DNA from 3 places in the Lentzea sp. NPDC051838 genome. Region 3 is predicted to be linked to each of the others. Evidence: riboswitches for the same ligand, from Rfam matches in the RefSeq annotation. Region 3 holds a riboswitch; each other region holds the start of a gene.
The links. A riboswitch is a leader RNA that binds a small molecule or an ion and turns the genes downstream of it on or off. The one in region 3 is predicted to bind glycine.

Region 1: it holds a riboswitch for glycine, as region 3 does, so the genes downstream of both, gcvH (glycine cleavage system protein GcvH) here and gcvT (glycine cleavage system aminomethyltransferase GcvT) in region 3, are expected to answer to the same signal.
Region 2: it holds a riboswitch for glycine, as region 3 does, so the genes downstream of both, gcvP (aminomethyl-transferring glycine dehydrogenase) here and gcvT (glycine cleavage system aminomethyltransferase GcvT) in region 3, are expected to answer to the same signal.

Annotation. Positions count from the first base shown of each region.
Region 1 is NZ_JBFAYI010000026.1:10,764-18,741, reverse strand. Features, by position in the region: gene ald (alanine dehydrogenase) at 1-1,050, opposite strand, end outside; gene AB0M24_RS36580 (alpha-L-fucosidase) at 1,155-3,398, opposite strand; glycine riboswitch at 3,564-3,656, shown strand; gene gcvH (glycine cleavage system protein GcvH) at 3,720-4,100, shown strand; gene AB0M24_RS36570 (L-serine ammonia-lyase) at 4,146-5,510, shown strand; gene AB0M24_RS36565 (helix-turn-helix domain-containing protein) at 5,539-5,895, opposite strand; gene AB0M24_RS36560 (TROVE domain-containing protein) at 5,949-7,538, opposite strand; tRNA gene AB0M24_RS36555 (tRNA-Ser) at 7,657-7,718, opposite strand; gene AB0M24_RS36550 (VTT domain-containing protein) at 7,899-7,978, opposite strand, start outside.
Region 2 is NZ_JBFAYI010000002.1:84,874-92,851, forward strand. Features, by position in the region: gene AB0M24_RS06315 (MerR family transcriptional regulator) at 1-534, shown strand, start outside; gene AB0M24_RS06320 (bifunctional nuclease family protein) at 660-1,133, shown strand; gene AB0M24_RS06325 (MerR family transcriptional regulator) at 1,439-2,005, shown strand; gene AB0M24_RS06330 (Clp protease N-terminal domain-containing protein) at 2,085-3,032, shown strand; glycine riboswitch at 3,089-3,185, shown strand; gene gcvP (aminomethyl-transferring glycine dehydrogenase) at 3,335-6,226, shown strand; gene AB0M24_RS06340 (hypothetical protein) at 6,356-7,402, shown strand; gene AB0M24_RS06345 (hypothetical protein) at 7,399-7,581, opposite strand; gene AB0M24_RS06350 (class I SAM-dependent methyltransferase) at 7,595-7,978, opposite strand, start outside.
Region 3 is NZ_JBFAYI010000019.1:7,980-15,957, reverse strand. Features, by position in the region: gene AB0M24_RS31640 (cyclopropane-fatty-acyl-phospholipid synthase family protein) at 1-994, opposite strand, end outside; gene AB0M24_RS31635 (hypothetical protein) at 1,155-1,823, shown strand; gene glyA (serine hydroxymethyltransferase) at 1,994-3,259, opposite strand; gene gcvT (glycine cleavage system aminomethyltransferase GcvT) at 3,273-4,367, opposite strand; glycine riboswitch at 4,464-4,555, opposite strand; glycine riboswitch at 4,556-4,646, opposite strand; gene AB0M24_RS31620 (DUF3817 domain-containing protein) at 4,692-4,994, opposite strand; gene AB0M24_RS31615 (hypothetical protein) at 5,009-5,392, opposite strand; gene AB0M24_RS31610 (hypothetical protein) at 5,450-5,944, opposite strand; gene AB0M24_RS31605 (hypothetical protein) at 6,109-6,306, opposite strand; gene AB0M24_RS31600 (CaiB/BaiF CoA-transferase family protein) at 6,636-7,760, opposite strand; gene AB0M24_RS31595 (acyl-CoA dehydrogenase family protein) at 7,757-7,978, opposite strand, start outside.

The sequences.
Region 1 (7,978 bases), on a different contig from region 3:
CAGCTGGCCTGCGTGGGCGTTGAGGCCCAGGGCGAGCGAACGGTCGTCCTTGAGCGCCTGCGTCCAGCCCTTGTCGGCCAGCGCGACCGCGTAGGGCAGCGTCACGTTGGTCAGCGCGTAGGTCGAGGTGCGCGGGACGGCGCCCGGCATGTTCGCCACGCAGTAGAAGACCGAGTTGTGAACCTCGTAGGTCGGCTCGGCGTGCGTGGTGGGGCGCGAGTCCTCGAAGCAGCCGCCCTGGTCGATCGCGATGTCGACGAGCACGGAGCCCGGCTTCATGTCGGCGACCAGCGCGTTCGAGACGAGCTTCGGGGCGGCGGCACCGGGGACGAGCACGGCGCCGATGACCAGGTCGGCCTCGCGGACGGCCTGCTCGATCGCAAAGGAGTTGGACGCCAGCGTGCGCAGACGGCCCTGGAACTGGGCGTCGATCTGGCGCAGGCGGTCGACGTTGGTGTCGAGGATCTGCACGTCCGCACCCATGCCGACGGCGATGGTCGCGGCGTTGACGCCTGCCACGCCGCCGCCGATCACGACCACGCGGGCCGGGGCGACGCCGGGGACGCCGCCGGGCAGCACGCCGCGGCCGCCGGAGGGCTTCATCAGGGAGAACGCGCCGACCTGCGGGGCCAGGCGGCCCGCGACCTCGGACATCGGGGCGAGCAGCGGCAGCGAGCGGTTCGGGAGCTGCACGGTCTCGTAGGCGATGGCCGTGGTGCCGGAGGCCAGCAGGGCCTCGGTCAGCGGCTTGTCGGCGGCGAGGTGCAGGTACGTGAAGAGGGTCTGGCCGGCGCGGAGACGCGGGTACTCCGACGCGATCGGCTCCTTGACCTTGAGAACCAGGTCGCCCTCGGCCCACACGTCGTCGGCGGAAGCGAGGATCTTGGCGCCCGCGGCGAGGTACTCCTCGTCGGTGATGGCGGAACCCAGGCCGGCGCCCTGCTCGACGAAGACGTCGTGGCCGCGGCTGGTCAGTTCGTGCGCACCGGCAGGGGTGAGAGCGACGCGGTACTCGTGGTTCTTGATCTCGCGGGGAACTGCGATCCGCACGATGACTCCTCCGTTCGGGCTGGCCTCTGTCTCACAATGTGGGGCAGCCGGAAGGTCATGTCACCGTGCGGATCGCACTATCCGGTCACTAGTCGGTTGTTCTGTTAGGACAAAGCCACCTTGAAGACCCATGCGTGCCGGCCAACGCCGGGCGGCACGTCTACCACGAGTTTTCCACCCGATCGGGTCCATTTCAGGGGCCTGTCATACCCCAGCAAGGTGATCTTGTCGCCGTCGCGAAGAGGCACCGGGGCGTCGACCACCAGCTGTGACCCCGGCTGGACCAACGAGGTGATGTAGAACGCCTCGTTCGGCTTCACCGTGAACCGCAGCGAACCCTGCTGGGCCATCCGCGACCAGTACGTCGTGCCGTAGATCGACTCGCCGTTGACCCGCAGCCACGCACCCGTCTCGCGCAGCCGCTGCTGCATGATCTCGGGGATCGAGCCGTCCGCGCGGGGCCCGATGTCCAGCAGGAAGTTGCCGTTCTTGGACGTCGTGTCGACCAGCGTGTCGATCACCTCGTCCGCGGTCATGTACATCGAGTCCGGCGTCGCCCGGTTCCACCCGTACGACCGCGGGTCCAGGCCGCGCGAGGCCTCCCACTTCTTCACGACGGTGTTCGGGTACGTCGCGTACTCCGGCGTCGTGTAGTCGTGGGTCGGGATGCCGCACCTGTCGTCGACCGTCACGTCCTTCGGCACAGCCCGGTTCTTGGCCTTGTTGAAGTAGTCCGCCATGACCCGGCGCGAGTCGTTCGCACCGCCGATGTCGCACCAGATTACGTCGGGGTCGTACCCGTCGACGAGCTCGGTCATCTGCGGCGCCTGGTAGTCGCGAACGAAGTCCCGCCCGGCCTGGTAACCGGTGTAGGGCTCGGGAGCGCCGGTGTACGGGTTCCGCGGCGCGTGACCACTCCACGGGTTGTCCGGGTTGAACCACTCGGGCATCGAGAAGTAGAGCCCGTTCTTCAAGCCCGGCGTGTACTTCCGCGACGCGTCGAACAGCTCCTTCACGAGGTCACGGCGAGGCCCGAGGTCGACGGAGTCGCGACCGGACACCTTGGAGTCCCACAACGCGAAGCCCTCGTGGTGCTTGGAGGTCAGCACGTAGTACTTCGCGCCGGCCTCCTCGAACAGCCGCACCCACTCCTCCGGCTTGAACTTCGACGTGGTGAACTGCTGGATGAACTGGTCGTACGAGAAGTCCTTCCCGAACGTCGCCGCGTGGTACGGGTTCACGGCGTTCGCAGGGTCCTGCATCCACTGCCAGTACCACTCCGCGTACTGCTCACCGGGCGGCGACCAGGCGGGCACCGAGTAGAGCCCCCAGTGGATGAAGATCCCGAACTTGGCGTCGTCGAACCAGTACGGCGACTCGTGCGCGCCCAACGACGCGTCGGTCGCCTGGTAGTCGGCCACACCCAGGGTGAACCGGGCGTTCTGCGAGGCCGTGACCCGTCCCGACGAAGCCACCACGCGACCGTCGAACGTGCCGGTCCGGTACGCGTGGATGCCGATCCGCACCCGAGCTTCCTCACCGGGCGCGAGCCGCTTCACGGTCGCCGGCTGCAGCGTCACCACGCCCAGCCCCTCGGCGCGCACCGAGACGTTGGAGAGCCACTGGTCACCGAGGTTCACCACGGTGGCCTCGATCGTCTGGCCACCCACGCGCGGCAGCTTGGTCGTGCTGCGGGCGCCGCGAACCGCGAACACCGTGCCCTTGCCCACCGGCTGCACCGACAGCGCGAACACGTGCAGCGAGGACTTGCCCTCGACCGCCGGGCTCGTGACCGGCAGCGTGACGCCGATCGCCTCCTTCTGGGGATCCGCCCAGACCTGGGAGGTCCCGATCGACACGGGGTGCTCGTCACGTCCGCCGGGCGAGTACCGGAACGGCGCGGAGATCGGACCACTGCCCGAATACCAGTCGGGCCCGCTGACCGAGCCCGATGTCGTGGACCCGTCCGCGTAGTGCACGGTGACGGTCCCACCAGCGGCCCCGTACGAGGACGCCACGAGGAAGTGCAAGGTCAGGTAGCGGCCGCGCGGCAGGTCGATCCGCTGCCCCAGAGCGACCGCGTTGTTGTTCTTGGCCTGTGAATTTCCCGGGAACAGGTACGGCACGCCATCTGCTGTGACCTGGCCGGACGGCAGCGCCTCCGCCGGGAACGCGTAACCGGAACCGTCGAAGTTGCCGGTCCGGTCGGTAGCGGTGTCGATGCCGTCGTTGTCGAAGTATTGGGTAAGAGGAACGCTGATCGGAGACGGTGCCGGAGCTGCCGAAACAGCGGGCACGGGAACCAGGACGAGGGTGGTGAGCAAGGCGACGATGAACGGCTTCCTCATTGAGACCTCCGATGTCTGCCTCTCCTCACCATGGCAGCGCTCTCCCCGATGTCAACCTTGTCGCGTTGACACTTGGCGGTGGACGCACATAGCGTTCGCCTGGTCTCGAAGGACTCAAAACTGAACATCGGCCGTGGTGCGCTTTTGGTCGAACCAAGAAGCACCGAAACCCGAGTGGGAGAGACCTCGACGAAGCAGTCGGGGCGCCGAAGGGGCAAGCTCCCGCACACTCTCAGGCAGCAAGACCGCTCGGGATAGGCAACTCTGCACGGCGGAGGGGGCGTTGGTTGTCCTGACCCGTCATCAGCCAGAGGAGTCGCCGTGGAGTTCCCCGAGAACCTGCTCTACACCGTCGAGCACGAGTGGGTCGACTGGACGCCGGGTACCCAGGACCCGCTGACCTGCGGAATCACCGAGTACGCCGCGGACGCCCTCGGCGACATCGTCTTCGTGCAGCTTCCCGAGGTCGGCGCCAAGGTCGTCTCGAACGCCGTCTGCGGCGAGCTCGAGTCCACCAAGTCCGTCAGCGACCTGTTCTCCCCGGTGACGGGTGAGGTGATCGAGGTCAACGGTGCGGTCGTCGACGACCCGGCCGTCATCAACACCGACCCGTACGGCGCCGGCTGGCTGTTCAAGGTCCGGGTCGAGTCGGCGGAGAACCTGCTCACGGCGGCCAAGTACGCCGAGCTCACCAAAGACTGACCTGCCAAGAAATTGAGCACCGCCCCCACCACGAAGGACTGATCAGTGGCGATCAGCGTTTTCGACCTCTTCTCCGTCGGCATCGGACCGTCCAGCTCCCACACGGTCGGCCCGATGCGCGCTGCCGCGATGTTCGTCGAGAAGCTCGGGGCACGAGCGTCCGAAGTGGACCGCGTGCACGTCGAGCTGTTCGGCTCGCTCGGCGCGACCGGGCACGGCCACGGCAGTCCGAAGGCCGTGTTCCTCGGTCTCGAAGGCAACCTCCCCGAGGAAGTCGACCCCACGACCGCGGCGACCCGCGTCGAGGAGATCGTCACCTCCGGACGCCTGAAGCTCGGCGGCGCGCACGAGATCGACTTCGTGCACGACCGCGACCTCGTCATGCACCGCCGCAAGTCGCTTCCGTTGCACCCCAACGGGATGAGCTTCGAGGCGTACCAGGGTGACGAGTCGGTCGAGTACGCCGTCTACTACTCGATCGGCGGCGGGTTCGTCGTCGACGAGAACGCGTCGGGCACCGACCGGATCAAGCCGGACACCACCCCGTTGCCGCACCCGTTCCTCACCGGCGACGAGCTTCTCGCGCGCTGCCGGGAAACGGGCCTGTCGATCAGCGAGATCATGATGGCCAACGAGCTGTCGTGGCGGACTGAAGACGAGGTGCGCCAAGGACTTCTGCACATCTGGCACGTGATGCAGGAGTGCGTCGAGCGCGGCTGCACCGAGCACGGCGTCCTGCCCGGCGGCCTCAAGGTCCGCCGCCGCGCCGCCGAGATGCGCAAGCGCCTGGAGGGCGAGCACTTCGTCACCGACCCGCTGCGGGTCATGGACTGGGTGACGCTCTTCGCGTTGGCGGTCAACGAGGAGAACGCGGCAGGCGGCCGTGTCGTCACGGCACCGACCAACGGCGCGGCGGGCATCGTCCCGGCGGTGCTGCACTACTACACGAAGTTCGTGCCGGGCGCTTCGGACGACGGCGTGGTCAGGTTCCTGCTCACGGCGGGCGCGATCGGCGTGCTGTTCAAGGAGAACGCGTCGATCTCCGGTGCCGAGGTCGGGTGCCAGGGCGAGGTCGGCTCGGCGTGCTCGATGGCGGCCGGTGGCTTGGCCGAGGTCCTCGGCGGCACACCGGAACAGGTCGAGAACGCGGCCGAGATCGCGATGGAGCACAACCTCGGCCTCACGTGCGACCCGATCGGCGGGCTGGTGCAGATCCCGTGCATCGAACGCAACGCCGTCGCGTCGATCAAGGCCATCACCGCGGTGCGCATGGCGTTGCGCGGCGACGGTTCGCACTTCGTGTCGCTCGACAAGGTCATCAAGACCATGCGCGACACCGGCAAGGACATGTCGGTGAAGTACAAGGAGACGGCGCGCGGCGGCCTCGCCGTGAACGTCATCGAGTGCTGATCTCAGGGCCGGAAGGCGCCCGCACAGTTCACGTGCGGGCGTCGTACTCCTGTTGCGCCGCCAGCACGTCCGGCATGCGCGCCTCCAGCAGGTGGATCAGCGCGAGCAGCCGCTCGGCGGTCTCACCGCCGAGCGGCGTGAGGCTGTAGTCGACGCGCGGCGGGTTCGTCGGCTGCGCGTCGCGGATGACCAGGCCGTCGCGCTCCAGCGCGTGCAGCGTCTGGGACAGCATCTTCTCGCTGACGCCGTCGACCCGGCGGCGCAGCTCGTTGAACCTCAGCGGCCCGTTGAGGAGAGCGCTCATCGTCAGGCTGCCCCACTTGCCGGTGACGTGCTCCAGCGTCGGACGTGACGGGCACGCCTTCGCGAACACGTTGTACTCCATGGAGCCGATGATAGCTGGTGGGGGCGCTTACGAAAAGTAAGCGCCCCCTAAGCTCAGAACGGCCAGTCCGCGTTCCGGCCCGCCTCGAGCAGCGGAACCATCCGGAACGTCGCGTCGGTCAGGCCACCGAACTCGTGCCTGTTGGCCCCACCGGTCGCGTACGCCGCCTGCGCGTATCCGCCCAGGTTGAAGCCGTAGATCGGCACGTGCCGCGGCACGAGGTCCGAGATGCCCTTCCCGTCGTGGCCCGCGACCGTCTGCATGTCCGAGATGATGAACACCCGGTCGTGTCCGTCGTAGGTGCGGGCGAGCGACCCGGCGATGTCCGTGCCGTAGCCGACCTCGCCGATCCGCTGCAGGAACCGGTCGACCTCGCGGACGACCGACCCGCCCCGCGGCAGCACGTGCGTGAACACGCCGTCCGCGAAGCCGCGCACGTCGACCCGCTCGCCCTTCACTCCGAGCGCCACGCCGAACACCGCCGCGGCCTTCGCCGGGGTGACCTTCGAGTGCTGGGAGATCCGGCCGCCGGTCATCGACCCCGAGGTGTCGACGAGGATCAGCGACCGGCCCGGCAGCGCGGGCAGGTTCGAGAGCGACGCCTGCAGCGCCTGGTCCAGGGCGTGGCCCCAGCGCAGGCTCGGTGCCGCCTCGTACGCCGACAGGAAGCGGAACGGGAACTGCCGCGAGCGCGCGACCTGACCGGGGTCGGCCAGTCGTGCCGCGACGGTCGCCGCCACCTCGTCGGACATGCCTGCCTCGTCGAAGTTCCTGAGGTTGCGCAACAGAGCCATGTAGCCCATCGACGGCGCGAGCGCCTCCCACACCTCACGGGTGAGCGGACCCTGCAGCCATCCCGCCACGGCCTCCCACGTCATCCCCGCACGCCGGAGCACGTCCGCCGCGTCTGGACGTCCGAACAGCGCACGCCGCTCCTCGACCGGCCACGCCATCAGCTCACGCCGTGCCGCGATCACGCGCAGCTCCGCCGGAACCGCCACGTCGGCGTCACGGCGCCGGTCCAGCACGTACTGGAACAGCGAGCCCTGCCAGGAAGCACCAGGCGAGGGGTGCGCGAGGTTGAGCACGTCGGCCATGCGGAAGCCACGCGCGTCGCTGTCCCACTTGAGGATCGCGCGCTCGTCGTAGAGCCGGCGAACCGCGTCGGCGATGCCGCGCTTGATCGGCTTCGGCACGCGCCGGCCGTTCGTCGAAGTCCAGTACGCGAGGAGCTCGCCCGGCTCGTCGGCGCGCTGCAGCACGGAGTCGACGACGGCTCGGTTGGTGACGCCCGCGTCCGATCCGGAGAGCAGGCGCGCGAGCACGAACTCGGCCGCGCCCACCAGCGACGCCGTGCGCATGTTCGCCTCGCCGCGCAGCCACTTCAGCAGCCGCGCGGTCCACTCGGGATCCGACAGGGCTGCGGCGCGGACGAGCTGGGCGAACCGGGCGTCGCGCTGACCACCGGACTCGTAGAAGGTGTGCTCGCCGCCCATGTTCGACACGGCGAGCAGGAACAGCTCGGACTTCGTGTTGCGGACGTAGCCGTCGCCGCCCTCGTAGGTGCGGACGGCCGGCCGCGGCGCCGTGGCGACCGGGCTGGTGCCCGCCGGACGTGCGCGGAAGATGTTGAACTTCGCCATCGGCTCTTCCCCCCTCGAAAGACAAAAGAAAAGGGAGCCCACAAACCCCACACGTGTCCGAGATCAAATTCGCGGAAGGTGACATTTAGGCGCTCTGGCCACTGAGCTACGGCTGGTTTGAAGCCGGCAGGATTCGAACCTGCGACCACCCCGTTTTCAGCGGAAGTAACCCTCTGCTTCGCACCGGACACGTGTGAAGTTGTGTGCTCCCGAGATCAAGTCGCAGAAGGTGACGTGCTCACCGAGGTGAGCGAGATCGGCCGAGGCCGACCTCAGGAGTCGAACCTGAGATACCGGAAGTAACCCTCTGCTGCGCACCGGGCGCATTTACATACAACCACGGCGCGCCAGCGATTTTTGCTACGGCGCCGTCTTCACGAGTCGCCGCAGCAGGTAGAAGAGCCCGACGGTCAGCAGGAACCCGACCGCGCTGATCATCA
Region 2 (7,978 bases), on a different contig from region 3:
CAGCTCCGCCCCGAGTTCCCCGAGGTCACCATCTCCAAGATCCGCTTCCTGGAAGCGGAGGGGCTGGTCCGCCCGGCACGCACGGCCTCCGGCTACCGCCAGTTCTCCACGGCGGACGTCGAGAGGTTGCGTTTCGTGCTGTCCGCACAACGCGACAGATACCTGCCGCTCAAGGTGATCCGCGAACAGCTCGACACGGTCCCGGTGGACTCCACTTCGGTGTCACGCGCCGATCTGCTGGCCCAGACCGGTTTCAGCGTCGAACAGCTGTCCCAGCTGGAACGCGACGGTCTGCTGCGCCCCGGCCCCGCGGGCCGTTTCACCGCCGACGACATCACCGCGCTCCGCACGATCCGGACGATGACCGGACTCGGCGTCGAGCGCGAACACCTGCGCGCGGTTCGCGCTGCGGCGGACCACGAGGTCGTTCTGCTGAAGTCCTTCTCAGATCCCGAGACAGTTCGGGAATTGGCTGATCTCTTCACGTCGTTGCACACGTTGTTGGTAAGAGCGGGCTTGCGTCAGTCGTCTTGATCACGATCGGCCCGCAACAATTGAGCACACGGCCCGCTTGGCGGGTAGCGTCGAACACGTACGCCGGGGGATGCTCGGGTGTGAATCCGGGTACTCCCGAACGACATAGAGGGAGGCGAGGCCCGATGAGCGAGATGCGTGTCGTCGGCGTGCGGGTGGAGCTGCCCCAGAACCAGCCGATCCTTCTTCTGCGCGAAACCGAGGGCGAGCGGTACCTGCCGATCTGGATCGGCTCCGTCGAAGCCACGGCCATCGCGCTCGAACAACAGGGTGTTCGTCCCGCCCGGCCTCTCACACACGACCTGCTGAAGGACGTCATCGGCGCGTTGGGCCGAAACCTCGAACAGGTGCGGATCACCGACCTGCAGGAGGGCACCTTCTTCGCCGAGCTCGTGTTCGACGGCGACGTGCGGGTCTCCGCGCGGCCCTCGGACTCGGTGGCGCTGGCGTTGCGCGTCGGCGTACCGATCCACGCCGAGGAGTCGGTGCTGGCCGAGGCCGGCCTGATCATCCCCGACGAGCAGGAGGACGAGGTCGAGAAGTTCCGCGAGTTCCTCGACTCGGTCTCGCCGGAGGACTTCCGGGGCGCGGACACCTGAGTTTTGCTCGGTGTCGCTGTCTGTCTCGTTTGGAACCGACGTACCACAGTCGCGTGTCGCTCTTTTGGGCTACTTTCCGCTCGATTTGCCCGCTAAACGATCACTAAACGTCACCTGAACGTCCTGGTTCGGGTGACGACATGACTCTCTACTTGAGGTTGAGGGTCGACACTCCCCGCGCGTCGCGTTGACCTGCCCTCTGACCGGTCTTACCGTCGAACTCGAGTGGACGTCGCTGGTTTGCGCGAGCTGACGTAGCGGCTTGACGGCCATGAGTTTCGTGGCCGTTCCGAGGGGAGGCAGGCGTGGTCGAGGAAGCGCCCGTGCGGGCCGAATCCGGGCAGCAGGGTGAGCTGTTCCCGGACTCCTCGCTGCCGGACGAACTCGTCGGCTACCGGGGTCCCGCGGCGTGTCAGATCGCGGGCATCACGTACCGGCAGCTCGACTACTGGGCCAGGACCGGACTCGTCGCTCCGACGGTGCGGATGGCTCACGGGTCCGGGAGTCAGCGGTTGTACTCCTTCAAGGACATCCTGGTCCTGAAGGTCGTGAAGCGACTGCTCGACACCGGGGTGTCCCTGCAGAACATCAGGGTCGCGGTCGACCACCTGCGCCGCCGCGGCGTGCAGGACCTGGCGAAGATCACGCTCTTCTCGGACGGCACGACCGTCTACGAGTGCACCTCGCCGGAAGAGGTCGTGGATCTGCTGCAGGGCGGTCAGGGCGTGTTCGGCATCGCGGTTTCCGGTGCCATGCGGGAGATCTCCGGGACGATCCACGAGTTCCCCGCCGAGCGCGCGGACGGCGTGGAGATCGCTCCCATGACGGAGGACGAGCTGACCCGCCGGCGTCGCGAGCGCGCGACCGGCTGAAAGATCATGGCCGACTGGCCGTCCTCAATGGCCGGTCGGCAGACGCGCTGGACGGGGAGTGCTCCCTAGCGTCGAGCGCATGAGCTGCACACCCTCCTGGCAGGTTCTGAAGGTGCTGGCCGACGCGGTGCGGCAGGCGTCGCGACCGGAGTCCGGTGTCGTCGGCACCGAGCACCTGCTGATCGCCCTGGCGGACTCGATCGGCCGCGGCCGCAGGCTGGGCGTGAAGTCGGTACGGGCCCAGGCGATGGTCGGAGGCTGGGCCGGCGACGACGGTTTCGCCGTCGAGTCCGGTCCGGACGTCACCGCGCTGATGCGCACAGCCCACCACCACACCCATGTCGAGCCCGTCCTGCCGGTGAGCCGTGCGCTGGACGGGTGTCTGCGGGCGGCGATCGCCGAGGCGGGCGACGGTGCGCTGACCACGACCCATCTCTCGGTGGCGTTGCTGTCGCTCGAGTCCGGACGCGCTGCCGACCTCTTCGGCGCTCTGCGCGTGGACGTCGAGGCGACGATCGAGGCCGTGCGGAAGGCCGCGGAACCGGAAGACGCGTCGGCGGTGTGGTTGCTGCGCCAGGCAGGGGCGTTGGAAGGCGAGTCCGGGAGCGGCAGCATGCGGTGGCTGACTCGGTTGATCATGCGCCGCCGAAGCACAGGCGGACCGGTGCTGAACGTCGTGCGCATGGAGGCGAAGAGGCTGGCGGTGGCCGCCGGGCGTCAGGAAACCGCCGCGGACCTGGTGGCGGCGGTGTTGACTGTCGACCACCAGCTGACCGTCTCCAGGCGGCGGTTGCGGCCGGAGTTCTCCTCCGGTGGCGCGGCGGCGCTGCGGGCGGCCGGCGTGGATCCGGCGACGTTGCCTGCCGCGACCGGCGCCGGGATCGACCGGTTCGTCGAGGGCGCGAAGCTCGTCGCGGCCAAGCGCGGGGACGCCGTGGTGGGCACCTCGCACCTGCTGGTGGCGGTGCGCGACGACCTGCTCGACCCGGTCGGCAGGGTGCTGCGAGGTCTCGCTGTTGAGACGTAGGTCGCGTCCCTAGCGACTACCTGGGCTGCCTGCGGGTATTCTTCGCGGGTAGTCGCTGAACTCAGGCGGGAGAGACCGGGTCACAGAGCCCGGCGCCGAAGGAGCAAGTCCCTCCCCGGGAACCTCTCAGGCATCCAGGACCGCCCGAGCGAGACGCCTCTGGAAAGTGGATCTTTCGAGATCCCGCCGACGGTGAAAGCCCTGGTTCGCGCCGGGGTGAACCTCTCAGGCGCCCATGATGGGTACGGACAGAGCGGGGAGGGCACCAGGACACGTGTGCCCGCAGCCCCCGGAGGCGTTTGATGACGCAGGACCGCATTCCGCTCGCCGCTCTCGAGCACGGCACCCCGTTCGCCGACCGCCACGTCGGTCCGCGCCCGGCCGAACTCGCGCGCATCCTCGACGTCATCGGCGTCGGATCGCTGGAGGAGCTGGCGCAGCACGCGGTGCCTTCGTCCATTCACGAGCGCGACCTCGTGCTCGACCTGCCGGTGCCGGCGACGGAGACCGAGGCGCTCGCGGAGCTGCGCGAGCTCGCGTCGCAGAACCGCCCGATGACGCAGATGATCGGTCTCGGCTACTACGACACCGTCACGCCCGGCGTGATCCTGCGCAACGTGCTGGAAAGCCCGGCCTGGTACACGGCCTACACGCCGTACCAGCCGGAGATCTCGCAGGGCCGTCTTGAGGCGCTGCTGAACTTCCAGACCATGGTCGGCGACCTGACCGGCCTGCCGGTGGCCAACGCGTCCATGCTGGACGAGTCGACCGCCGCCGCCGAGGCGATGACGCTGGTGCGCCGCGGCGGGCGTTCGAAGTCCAACAAGTTCGTCATCGACGCCGACACGCTGCCGCAGACGCTGGCCGTGATCGAGACGCGCGCCGAGCCGCTGGGCATCGAGATCGTCGTCGCGGACCTGTCGCAGGGCATCGAGGGCCTCGGCCTGGGCGGCGACTTCTTCGGCGTGCTGCTCTCGTACCCCGGTGCGTCCGGTGTGGTGCGTGACCAGAAGGACCTGATCGAGGAGATCCACAACGCCGGTGCGCAGGCGGTCGTCGTCGCGGACCTGCTGGCGTTGACGTTGTTGCGCGCGCCGGGCGAGATCGGTGCGGACGTCGTCGTCGGCACCACGCAGCGCTTCGGTGTGCCGATCGGCTTCGGTGGCCCGCACGCCGGGTACATGGCCGTCCGTTCCGGGTTGGAGCGTCAGCTGCCCGGCCGTCTGGTGGGTGTCTCGGTCGACTCCGACGGCTCGCTCGCCTACCGCCTGGCCTTGCAGACGCGCGAGCAGCACATCCGCCGCGAGAAGGCCACGTCGAACATCTGCACCGCGCAGGTGCTGCTCGCGGTGATCGCGTCGATGTACGCGGTGTACCACGGTCCCGAGGGTCTGCGGGCGATCGCGACCCGCGTGCACCGCTTCGCCACCGTGCTCGCCACGGGCCTGTGCGAGGCCGGGCTGGACGTCGTGCACGGCGAGTTCTTCGACACCGTCCAGGTGCGCGTCGAGGGCCAGGCCGCCGCGGTGGTCGAGAAGGCTCGCGCGGCCGGCATCAACCTGCGTCAGGTCGACGCCGACGTCGTGGCAATCGCTTGCGACGAGAAGACGACGCGCGCACACGTCATCGCGGTGTGGGAAGCGTTCGGCGTGACGGGGTCCGATGTGGACGCCATCGACGCCGACACCGCGGACGGCATCCCGGCCGACCTGCGCCGCACGTCCGACTACCTGACCCACCCGGTCTTCCACGCGCACCGCTCCGAGACCGCGCTGCTGCGCTACCTGCGTGCGTTGTCGGACAAGGACGTCGCGCTCGACCGCAGCATGATCCCGCTCGGTTCCTGCACGATGAAGCTGAACGCGACCGCGGAGATGGAGTCCATCACCTGGCCGGAGTTCTCGACGCTGCACCCGTTCGCGCCCGTCGAGGACGCCAAGGGTCTGCTGAAGATCGTGTCGGACCTGGAAGCGTGGCTCGCCGAGGTCACCGGCTACGACGCGGTGTCCTTGCAGCCCAACGCCGGTTCGCAGGGTGAGTTCGCGGGTCTGCTCGCGATCCGCGCCTACCACCGCGCGAATGGCAACGCCGACCGCGACGTGTGTCTGATCCCGTCGTCCGCGCACGGCACCAACGCCGCGTCCGCCGTCATGGCCGGCATGCGCGTCGTCGTCGTGAAGTGCGACGACAAGGGCAACATCGACATGGGTCACCTGCGCGAGACCGTGCAGGAGCACGCCGACGACCTCGCCGCGATCATGATCACCTACCCGTCGACCCACGGCGTGTACGAGGACACGGTGCGCGAGGTCTGCGGCCTGGTCCACGACGCTGGCGGCCAGGTGTACGTCGACGGCGCGAACCTCAACGCGTTGATCGGCCTGGCGCGCTACGGCAAGTTCGGTTCGGACGTCTCGCACCTGAACCTGCACAAGACGTTCTGCATCCCGCACGGCGGCGGTGGCCCCGGCGTCGGCCCGATCGGCGTGAAGTCCCACCTCGCCCCGTTCCTGCCGAACCACCCGCTGCAGCCGACCGCGGGCCCCGCGACCGGTGTCGGCCCGATCTCCGCTGCCCCTTGGGGTTCCGCGTCGATCCTGCCGATCTCGTGGGCGTACGTGCGCATGATGGGCGGCGACGGCCTGCGCCGCGCGACCCTGACCGCCGTGGCCGCTGCCAACTACGTGGCCCGTCGCCTGGACGAGCACTACCCGGTGCTCTACACGGGTGAGGGCGGCTTCGTGGCCCACGAGTGCATCCTCGACCTGCGCCCGATCACCAAGGCGACCGGCGTGACGGTCGACGACGTGGCCAAGCGCCTCGCGGACTACGGCCTGCACGCCCCGACGATGTCGTTCCCCGTCGCGGGCACGCTGATGGTCGAGCCGACCGAGTCCGAGGACCTGGCCGAGATCGACAGGTTCATCGACGCCATGATCGCGATCAAGCGCGAGATCGACCGCGTCGGTGCGGGCGAGTGGCCCGTCGAGGACAACCCGCTGCGCAACGCCCCGCACACCGCGGCCTGCGTGACCGTCGGCGAGTGGAACCACCCGTACACCCGCGAGGAAGCCGTCTACCCGGCCGGTACCGGTGCTCCGAAGATCTGGCCGCCGGTCCGCCGCATCGACGGTGCGAAGGGCGACCGCAACCTGGTCTGCTCCTGCCCGCCGCTCTCCGCGTACGGCAGCTGATCTCTGGTCCGAACGGGGCGCGCCCACCTGGGTGCGCCCCGTTCGGTGTCGGGTGGAAACGTTGTGGTGCAAGGGAAGTTCGTAACGCAATCTGATCAACTTCCGATCTGATCGAACGTGCGAACATCTGTGGGGACCGCTCACGAGATCAAGGACTCGGTCGTCGAGGCGATGGTCTCGGCGGGCCACGACCGCACCCGGCTGCGGTCGGTCGAGCTCGCGTCCGGCGACACGGTGCCGGCCAGTTCGACGAGCTACCCGGACGGGTCGGCGCGGATCGAGATCTCGGACGCCGTGCTGGCCGTCATCGCGATCTACAGCCGGCACCTGGCGGTCGCCGTTGCCCGGCCTCCGTCGTTCTTCCGGCGTCTGCGGAGGCGCCGCCCGTTCGACATCGCCCTGCTGGCGGCGACGTTGCGCTACACGGCCCGTGTCGCACGCTTGTCCGGCAGCGTGGAAACCCTGCCTCTCCCGCTGGAACCGTTCCAGGAGGACGTGGCGGATCTGCTGGCCACGCACAGCCTGCGGTTCGTCATCGCCCACGAGCTGGCCCACCACCTCAAGGGCCCGGCCGACCGCCTCGCCTACCAGGCCGTGCTGGCCGTCGGCGAGCCTCTTCTCGTGCCGCTCGGAGCACTCGTCGCCGTCACGGCTGTGCACAACGCCGAGAAGTCGCTGTTCGTGCGCGGTGTCGGTCACCCACCCGTGGAGAGCAGGCTGGGCGTGCTGTGGGAGGAGGTGCCGTTCCACGACCGGTCGTCGTTCAACAGGCACGCGGCCCACCTGTCCGAGGCGACGGACCTGGCCATCAACTTCACCCAGGGCACCAGGCCGTCGATCGCCTGGGACCGGCTGGATGCCCCTGAGCACCCGTTCTCGCGATGCGACGAGCTCCAGGCGATGACCCCGGCGCAGCTTGTGGTGGAACTGCACCGCTGGCCGTCCATCGGCTCCGGTGCGCGCGCTCTGCTCGACGGCCGCCTCTCCGACGCCGCCCGCCTGTGGGAGATCCCGCTCGCCGAGTTCCGGGCGTGGCAGTCCCAGACCCCTCTCGCCGCCTCCACCCTGCGCCTGATGCTCCAGTCAGCACCGGGTCTGGCGGATCTCGCGGTACAGGACCGCGTGCCGGTGGTGGAGGCGATGGCGGCTCTCGTCGAACACCGGGTGATCGGCTAGGCGCCGGCAGGGCAGGCGGGGTCGCCGCAGTCCTCGTCGACGCTCAGGCCGGGCTGGTTCAGGTCGTGCTCGAACGCGAAGTGGAAGCAGTCGGGGTGCATGCGCTCGAACAGCTCGAAGTCCTCGCGCTCCAGCTCGACTTGTTCCCCGCAACGCTGACAGGTCTGTTCATCTGACACGGCGCAGATCGTCTCACCCGCGCCGGGCGAAGAGGACGGCCCCGTCCGTGCCCAGCAGCCACTGCGCCTCGACGGTGAACCCGGCCGCTTCGAGCCACCTCGCCACCCGCTCCGGCCGCCGCAGGTGCACGTGGACCTTCATCGGATGCCCGCCGTACCCCTGGGTCTTCAGCCGCGTCTCGTCGCCGACGTGGAAGCCGACCATCAGCAGTCCGCCCGGTTCGAGCGCCTCCCGGAAGTGTCCGAGGACGGTGGGCACGTCGTCGTCCGGGATGTGGATCAACGACCACCACGCGAGGATCCCGGCCACCGCGGTGCCGAGCGGTTCCGTCATCGACCCGACCTCGAACCGGATCCCGGGGTGGTTCCGGCGGGCCAGCTCGATCATCGCGGGGGA
Region 3 (7,978 bases):
CCCGCAAGGCGTGCACGTCGCGGATCTCCAGGCCGGCGGCCTCCAAGAACCCTGTCGTGGCACTGACAGGGCGCATGTGCATGTCCGGCGCGACGTACGACTCGATGAACGCGCCGCCGCCGGGAGCGTTCGCACCGCGCGACATCTGCTGCAGCAGCAGACGGCCGGAAGGCTTCAGCAACCGGTACAAGGTGGCGACGTACGTCGGGTAGTTGCGCTCGCCGACGTGCTCGCCCATCTCGATGGTGGAGATCGCGTCGAACGGTTCGTCCGTCACCTCGCGGTAGTCCTGCAGCCGCACCTCGACCCGGTCCTCCAAACCCTCGGCGGCAACCCGCGAGAGGATGTGCGCGCGTTGCTGCGCGGAGATCGTGACGCCCACGGCGCGCACGCCGTAGTCGCGAGCCGCGTGGATGATCATCGAGCCCCAACCGCACCCGACGTCCAGAAGCCTCATCCCCGGCTGCAGATCGAGCTTGCGGCACACCAGATCCAGCTTGTTGTGCTGCGCCTGCGCCAACGAGTCCTCAGCGGACGTGAAGTACCCGCACGAGTACGCCATGCTCGGATCGAGCACGAGCCGGTAGAACTCGTTGCTCAGATCGTAGTGGTGCGAAATGGCATCCCGGTCGCGGCGAAGCGTGTGCAACGCGCCGCGCAACCGCGCCTCCTCGCGAGGCGCCGATGGGTTGGGGCCCAATACTTTCAGTTGCAATGCAAGTCGAACGACCTCCGCCACACGGGGCCGCCGCGTGACGCCGCGACGCACGAGCCCCCAGATCTCGGACAGCCCAGTGGCGAGATCACCCTCCACATCGAGCTCCCCGCTCACGTACGCGCGCGCGAGGCCGAGCTCGTTCGGACTCCACACGAGCCGGCGGAGAGCGTCGCGACTGCGGATCACGAGCACGGTGCCGTCCTGCGGCCCCGCCACGCTCCCGTCCCACGCCCGAATTCCGATCGGCAACGGCGCGCCCAGCACGCGTTCGGCCATTCCTGCCAGCTGACCAGCGACGACCACCCTGCACCTCCTGCGGAACCTGGCTCCGCCAGACGTTCGGGACGACAAGAGGTTCGGTTCGTTTCTGAACCGAGACGCAACCACGCCCGTATGGCCTCGATAGAGCGAACGGATGGACAAGGAGGACATGAGTGTGATCCGACGTAACCGCATTGCCATCGGGCTCGCCGCGGGACTCGCAGTTGTGCTGGGTCTGGGTGTCTGGAGCGCCACGGGCAGTGGCACGAACTCCAAGCCGGTGGCACAAACCGAAACCGATCTGGGCGTCCTCGGTGACTACGGCGACGTGGGTCAAGAACCGGTACTCCAGGAGCCCGCTCAGGCCCCTGCTCAGCAGGCAGCACCGGAAACCCCGACCCCGGCCGCGCAGCCTCCCGCCGCGCAGCCGCCGGCCGCCGCACCAGTCAGCTCGTTGAAGCTGGTCGGCAAGGCAGTCGACAAGATGGGCATGGTCGTCCAGGACGGTGACGGCCGGACCCTGTACCGCTTCGACAAGGACACCCCGAAGCCCGAAGGCAAGTCGAACTGCAACGGCCAGTGCGCGATCACGTGGCCGCCGTTCCTGTCGGACCAGATCCCGCAGCTGGAGGGCATCGACTCCAAGCTCGTGTCGCTGATCACCCGTGCGGACGGCAAGAAGCAGGTCGCGATCGACGGCTGGGGTGTCTACACCTACTCGCAGGACCCGGGCCCGGGCAAGTGGAAGGGCCAGGGCGTTGGTGGCACCTGGTTCGTGATCCAGCCCGACGGCAAGCGCAACGTGGAATGCCTGCCCCCTGGCGTCACGGCTCCGGCGGCGTAACCCCACAGCATCGCGTTAGGACGGTCCATCTGAGACACACAACACCCTGAACGGTGACAACCCCGGCCCTGGGGAAGGGGCCGGGGTTCCCGTCGTTTCGCTCTGGCTCCACAAGCACCAAAACGAAGGGCCCCACCGGAATTCCGGTGGGGCCCTTCGTCAGCACGAGATCAGAGCGTCGAGTACAGCGGGTGCTTCGCCGCCAGCACCTCGACGCGAGCGCGCAGCTCCTCGACCGCGGCACCCGGCTTCAGGGCCTCGGCGATCACGTCGGCGACCTCGATGAAGTCCACCTCGCCGAAACCGCGGGTGGCGAGCGCCGGCGTGCCGATGCGCAGACCCGAGGTGACCATCGGCGGGCGCGGGTCGTTCGGGACGGCGTTGCGGTTGACCGTGATGCCGATCTGGTGCAGCACGTCCTCCGCCTGCTTGCCGTCGAGCTCCGACGAGACCAGGTCGACGAGCACCAGGTGAACGTCCGTGCCGCCGGTCAGCACCTTCACGCCGGCCGCGGCCACGTCGGGCTGCGACAGGCGCTCGGCCAGGATGCGCGAACCCTCGAGGGTGCGGCGCTGGCGGTCGGCGAACTCCGGCGAGGCGGCGTGCTTGAACGCCACGGCCTTGGCGGCGATCACGTGCTCCAGCGGGCCGCCCTGCTGGCCGGGGAAGACCGCCGAGTTGATCTTCTTGGCGATGTCCGCCTCGTTCGACAGGATCACGCCGCCACGAGGACCGCCGAGGGTCTTGTGGGTCGTGGTCGTCGTGACGTGCGCGTGCGGCACGGGCGACGGGTGCAGACCAGCGGCGACGAGGCCGGCGAAGTGCGCCATGTCGACCATCAGGTAGGCCTCGACCGAGTCCGCGATGCGGCGGAACTCGGCGAAGTCCAGCTGACGCGGGTAGGCGGACCAGCCCGCGACGATCAGCTTCGGCTTGTGCTCGACAGCCAGGCGCTCGACCTCGGCCATGTCGACCCGGCCGTCGCCGTCCGAGACGTGGTACGGCACGACGTTGTAGAGCTTGCCCGAGAAGTTGATGCGCATGCCGTGCGTCAGGTGGCCGCCGTGCGCGAGGTCCAGGCCGAGGATCGTGTCGCCGGGCTGCAACAGCGCGAACATCGCGGCGGCGTTGGCCTGGGCGCCCGAGTGCGGCTGGACGTTGGCGAAACCGGCGCCGAACAACGACTTGATGCGCTCGATGGCGAGGCGCTCCACGACGTCGACGTGCTCGCAGCCGCCGTAGTAGCGACGGCCGGGGTAGCCCTCGGCGTACTTGTTGGTGAGCACCGAACCCTGCGCCTGCAGCACCGAGACGGGCGTGAAGTTCTCCGAGGCGATCATCTCGAGAGTGCCCTGCTGGCGCGCCAGCTCGGCCGCGACGGCCTCGGCGACCTCGGGGTCGTACTCCGCGAGGGAGGCGTTGAACTGGTCGGACATCTGGAAGATCTCCCTACTTGGCGCGCTTGTAGAACGGAAGTGCGACGACCTCGACCGGCTGCTTCTTGCCGCGGACGTCCACCAGCAGTTGGGTGCCGGGCTCGGCACTCGCCTTCGTCACGTAGGCCATGGCGACGGAGTAGCCGAGGGTCGGGGACAGCGCGCCCGACGTCACCTCGCCCACGACCTCGTCGCCGTTCAGCACCGCGTAACCGTGCCGCGGGGCGCGGCGCTCGGGGGTCTTCAGTCCGACCAGGACCGAGTCCACACCGGACTCCGACACCTTCGTCAACGCGTCGCGGCCCACGAAGTCACCCGGCTTGTCGAGCTTCACGACGCGGCCGAGGTTCGCGTGGTACGGCGTCAGCGACGTGGTCAGTTCGTTGCCGTACAAGGGCATTCCGGCTTCGAGACGCAACGTGTCGCGGCAGCCCAGACCGCACGGCTTCAGCTCGTGCGACGAACCCGCCTCCAGCAGCGCGGCCCACACGGCCGGAGCGTCGGCCGGTGCGAGGAACAGCTCGAAGCCCTCCTCGCCCGTGTACCCGGTGCGCGCGAGCAGCGCGTCGACACCGGCCACGGTGGACGGGTACGACGCGTAGTACTTCACCGTCGACAGGTCGGTGTCGGTCAGCCCGGAGAGGATCTCGACCGACTTCGGGCCCTGGATCGCGATCAACGCGTACTCGGTCGACTTGTCCGTGACGACCGTGTCGAACCCGGCGGCGCGCTCGACGAGGGCCTCGGCGACGACGAGAGCGTTGGAGGCGTTCGCGACGACCATGAACTCCTCGTCGCCCAACCTGTACACGATCAGGTCATCGATCACGCCGCCGTCGGCCTGGGTGATCATCGTGTAGCGGGCCTTGCCGACCGCGAGCGCCGAGATGTGGCCGACGAGCGCGAAGTCGAGCGCCTCGCCCGCCTGCGGCCCGGTCAGCACGATCTCACCCATGTGCGTGAGGTCGAAGAGGCCCGCGGTGGTGCGCACCGCGTGGTGCTCAGCCAGCTCGGACGAGTAGCGCAGCGGCATCCGCCAGCCCGCGAAGTCGGTGAACATCGCGCCGAGCTGCTCGTGCTCGGCGTTCAGAGGCGTGAGGCGGGACATCAGAACGCTCCTCCTGGGTGCGCCGAAGAGCCGGACCAGGCCGGCTGAGGCAACGAAAGAATGACACGGTCCATCGGAGACTCCTCACTAGAGCGAGCCTCCCCCTCTGTCATGAGCCTGAGAGCTTCGCCGCGCGGGACGCGACTTGCACCGTGGGCGAGGCCGATGGGCCTGCTTTCCAGAGTTGCCTTCGTCGTGCGGTATCTGTGCCTGAGAGATTCCGGGGAGGGATTGCTCCTTCGGCGCCCCCGCGAGAGGGGTCTCTTCCGCGCGACATCGACGGCCGTGTTCAGTTGGTAGCCCCAGACGCTAGCAGGCCAAACGTCACAGCGGCACGCCCTGCGCAGTCTTCTCGACCACCTTGCGCTCAGCCCAGAACGACAGGAACGGGATCGTCCCGGCGAGCAGCACGAGGGCGGTGCCCTTGATCGACCAGCGCAGCTTGAGTGCCAGGTCGACCGAAATCACCAGGTAGATGGCGTAGAGGAAGCCGTGGACCGGGCCGACGACCTTCATCGCGCCACCCATGTCCGCGGCGTACTTGAGCACCATCGCCACGACCAGGAGCAGCAGGAAGACACCGACCACGTAAGCCATGACCCGGAACCGGGTCAACGCACCCTTCATCTGCCCGCCTTCGCTCAACGACCGTCCCGCGCGTTGAGGTCCGCGAGCATGCGGTTGTAGGCCGCGAGCTCCGCGTCTTCAGGATCGTCGAAGTGCTCGACAGGCGCGGGTTTGACGGCGTCAACGGTAGTCACCGGCTTCGCGGCGGGTGCAACCGGCTCCGGCGTGGGGAGAGGCTCGTCACGACGCTGGCGCGCCAGACGGCGAAAGCGCCACACCATGAAGGCCGGGAAGAGGCCGAACAGCGGCCACTGGAGCACGTAACCCAGGTTCTGGAACGTGCCGCTGGCGGACTCGAAGCGCTGCCACTGCCAGTACGCGAGCCCGCAACAAGCGATCAGTGCGACCAGACAGCCAAGTCCGATCAACACTCGCTGGGGAGTAAGGAGGCCGCGCACGACCTCCAGACTACTTGGGTACGGGGCTGCCCCGTGAAGACAGCCCGTCCACCTTTCCTACGCCACGCCGTCCCGGCGCTGCCTCTGCAGACGTGCGACGCACCAGGCTGCGGCGGAACCGCGGCGAAGGTGCTGGAGAACCGTCATCGGACCCAAGCGCCGTCCGAGGTCGGCAGGGGTCAGGCCCGCCGCGCGGTAGTCGAGCGCGCGCTGGTCCAACGGGCTGATGCCCGCGTCCCACCACTGCTCGGCCTCTGCGACGTCGCCCACCAACTGCCAGTAGCTCGCCGCGGCAGCGAGCAAAGCCTCGGGTGCCTCCGGCGCCCGCTTGCGCATCGCGGCCACGTAGGCCGGATCCGCCGAGTCGACCTTGACCAAGCCACGCGACGACCCGCCCCTGCCTCCCCGCTGCACGGGGATGCCTGGCGCCGAGGGGGGTGCCTCAGCGAGCCACGCGTTCTTGATCCGGTTCACCTCCTGCATCTCTGCGTCATCAGACCGTTCAGCCGCCCACTGCTGCAACAGCTCGTGGACCCCGGAGTCCTCGACCATATGTGCCTCCTCGTCGGTCGGGGATCGGCCATTGCAGCGGAAGGTATTCGGTAGGTCTGACAATCGCCAGACCCTGAATCCCCAGAACACCCGTTACCAGTGCGTGATTGGCCGCATTCCACCCGTCCGGCTCAACGCGAACGGTCGTTCCTCACCCAGAGTCACTAGGCGACGGGGGTCGCCGTCCCGAAGAGGCTCCTGATGAAGGTGATGATCGACTCCGCGCCCTGACGCAGCCAGCCGAGCACCTGCTGGACCGCGGCAGCGGACTGCTCGGGCTGGGTGATCAGGAGGAACAGCACCAGCGCGACGCCCGCCAGCACTAGCACCTTCTTGAGGTTCACAGGTACCTCTCCGTCCATCTCGCTCACAGGTGAGGCGGCAGACCGCCCGTGTCACCCGACATGGTCCCTCATTCACCCGGCCGATGAACAACGACCACGCCAAACCGATGCAAGGATCTACCAGCGACGCACGCCTGCGCGACGGGGAATGTCACCCGAATGGCGGCTAAAGAGGGGCCTCAACTGCGCCGATGTCCTGGGCACGAGGTGAACACGGACTCCCTCGCATCCCACAGCTTGGACCAGACCCAGTTGAGCTGAGCCTCACCCGGACTCACCCGGATGCCGACCGGTCGGCATCACGCTCTGTCACCCCTTCGTGTCCTTATTAATGCGCACGCGAGCATTCATCCAATAACTCCTGACCGACGCAGTTCCATAATTTGGGCGTCCGCCACACCCATGTCGGCAAGCACTTCCGCGGTGTTCACCCCGGTCGAAACCGGAGGCGTCGGAACCGACGTCGGAGTCCGGTCGAAGCGAGGAGCCGGCGCCGGGTGCAGAGAGCCCGAGACGTCCACGAAAGTCGCCCGCGCCTCGTTGTACGGATGCCGTGCCGCCTCGGCGGGCGTCAGCACCGGCGCCAGGCACGCGTCGGTGTCCCGCGCCAGGTCGGCCCACTCGTCCCGCGGCCGGGTCTTCACCGCCGCCGCGATGCGTTCCCGCAGCTCAGGCCAGTTCGCCGGGTCGTTGCGCGTCGGCGCGTCCTCCAGCCCGAGCACGCGGACCAGGTCGGCGTAGAACTTCTCCTCCAGCGCGCCGACGGCCACGTACTTGCCGTCCGCGGCCTCGTAGACGTCGTAGAACGGGATGCCGCCGTCGAGCATGTTCTCGCCGCGCCCGCCCTTCCACATGCCCGCGCCGCGCATCCCGTGCAGGAACGTCGTCAGCAACGCCGCCCCGTCGACCATCGCGGCATCCACGACCTGGCCGCGCCCGGAGCGCTCGCGTTCGTACAGTGCGGCGAGCACGCCGAGGGCCAGCAGCATCCCTCCGCCGCCGAAGTCGCCGAGCAGGTTGATCGGGAACGACGGCGGCCCGCCGGCACGCCCCAGCGGCTCCAGCGCACCCGCGATGGCGATGTAGTTGATGTCGTGCCCGGCGCGGTCGGACAGCGGCCCGTCCTGACCCCAGCCGGTCATGCGTCCATATATAAGGCGCGGGTTGCGGGCGAGGCACTGCGCCGGACCGATGCCCAACCGCTCGGTCACGCCCGGCCGGAAGCCCTCTACCAGCACATCCGACTGCTCGACGAGCCTCAAGACCAGCTCAGCGCCCTCTGGTTTGCGGGTGTCGATCGCGACCGAGCGCCGGTTGCGGCCGAGGAAGTCGCCGGGAACGGTCGAGTGACTCCCCGGCTTGGCCACCTGGATCACGTCCGCGCCCAGGTCGGCGAGCACCATGCAGCCGAACGGCGCGGGCGCGAGACCCGCGAGCTCGATGACGCGCAGTCCTGCCAGCGGGCCCGTCACAGGGACCTCGCGATGATTTCCTTCATGATCTCGTTCGTGCCGCCGAAAATCCGCTGGACGCGGGCGTCGGACCAGGCACGCGCGATCGGGTACTCGTTCATGTAGCCGTAGCCGCCGAAGAGCTGCACGCACTCGTCGACGACGACACCGAGCCGGTCGCTGGCCCACCACTTCGCCATCGCCGCGGTCGGCACGTCCAGTTCGCCGCGAAGGTGCTT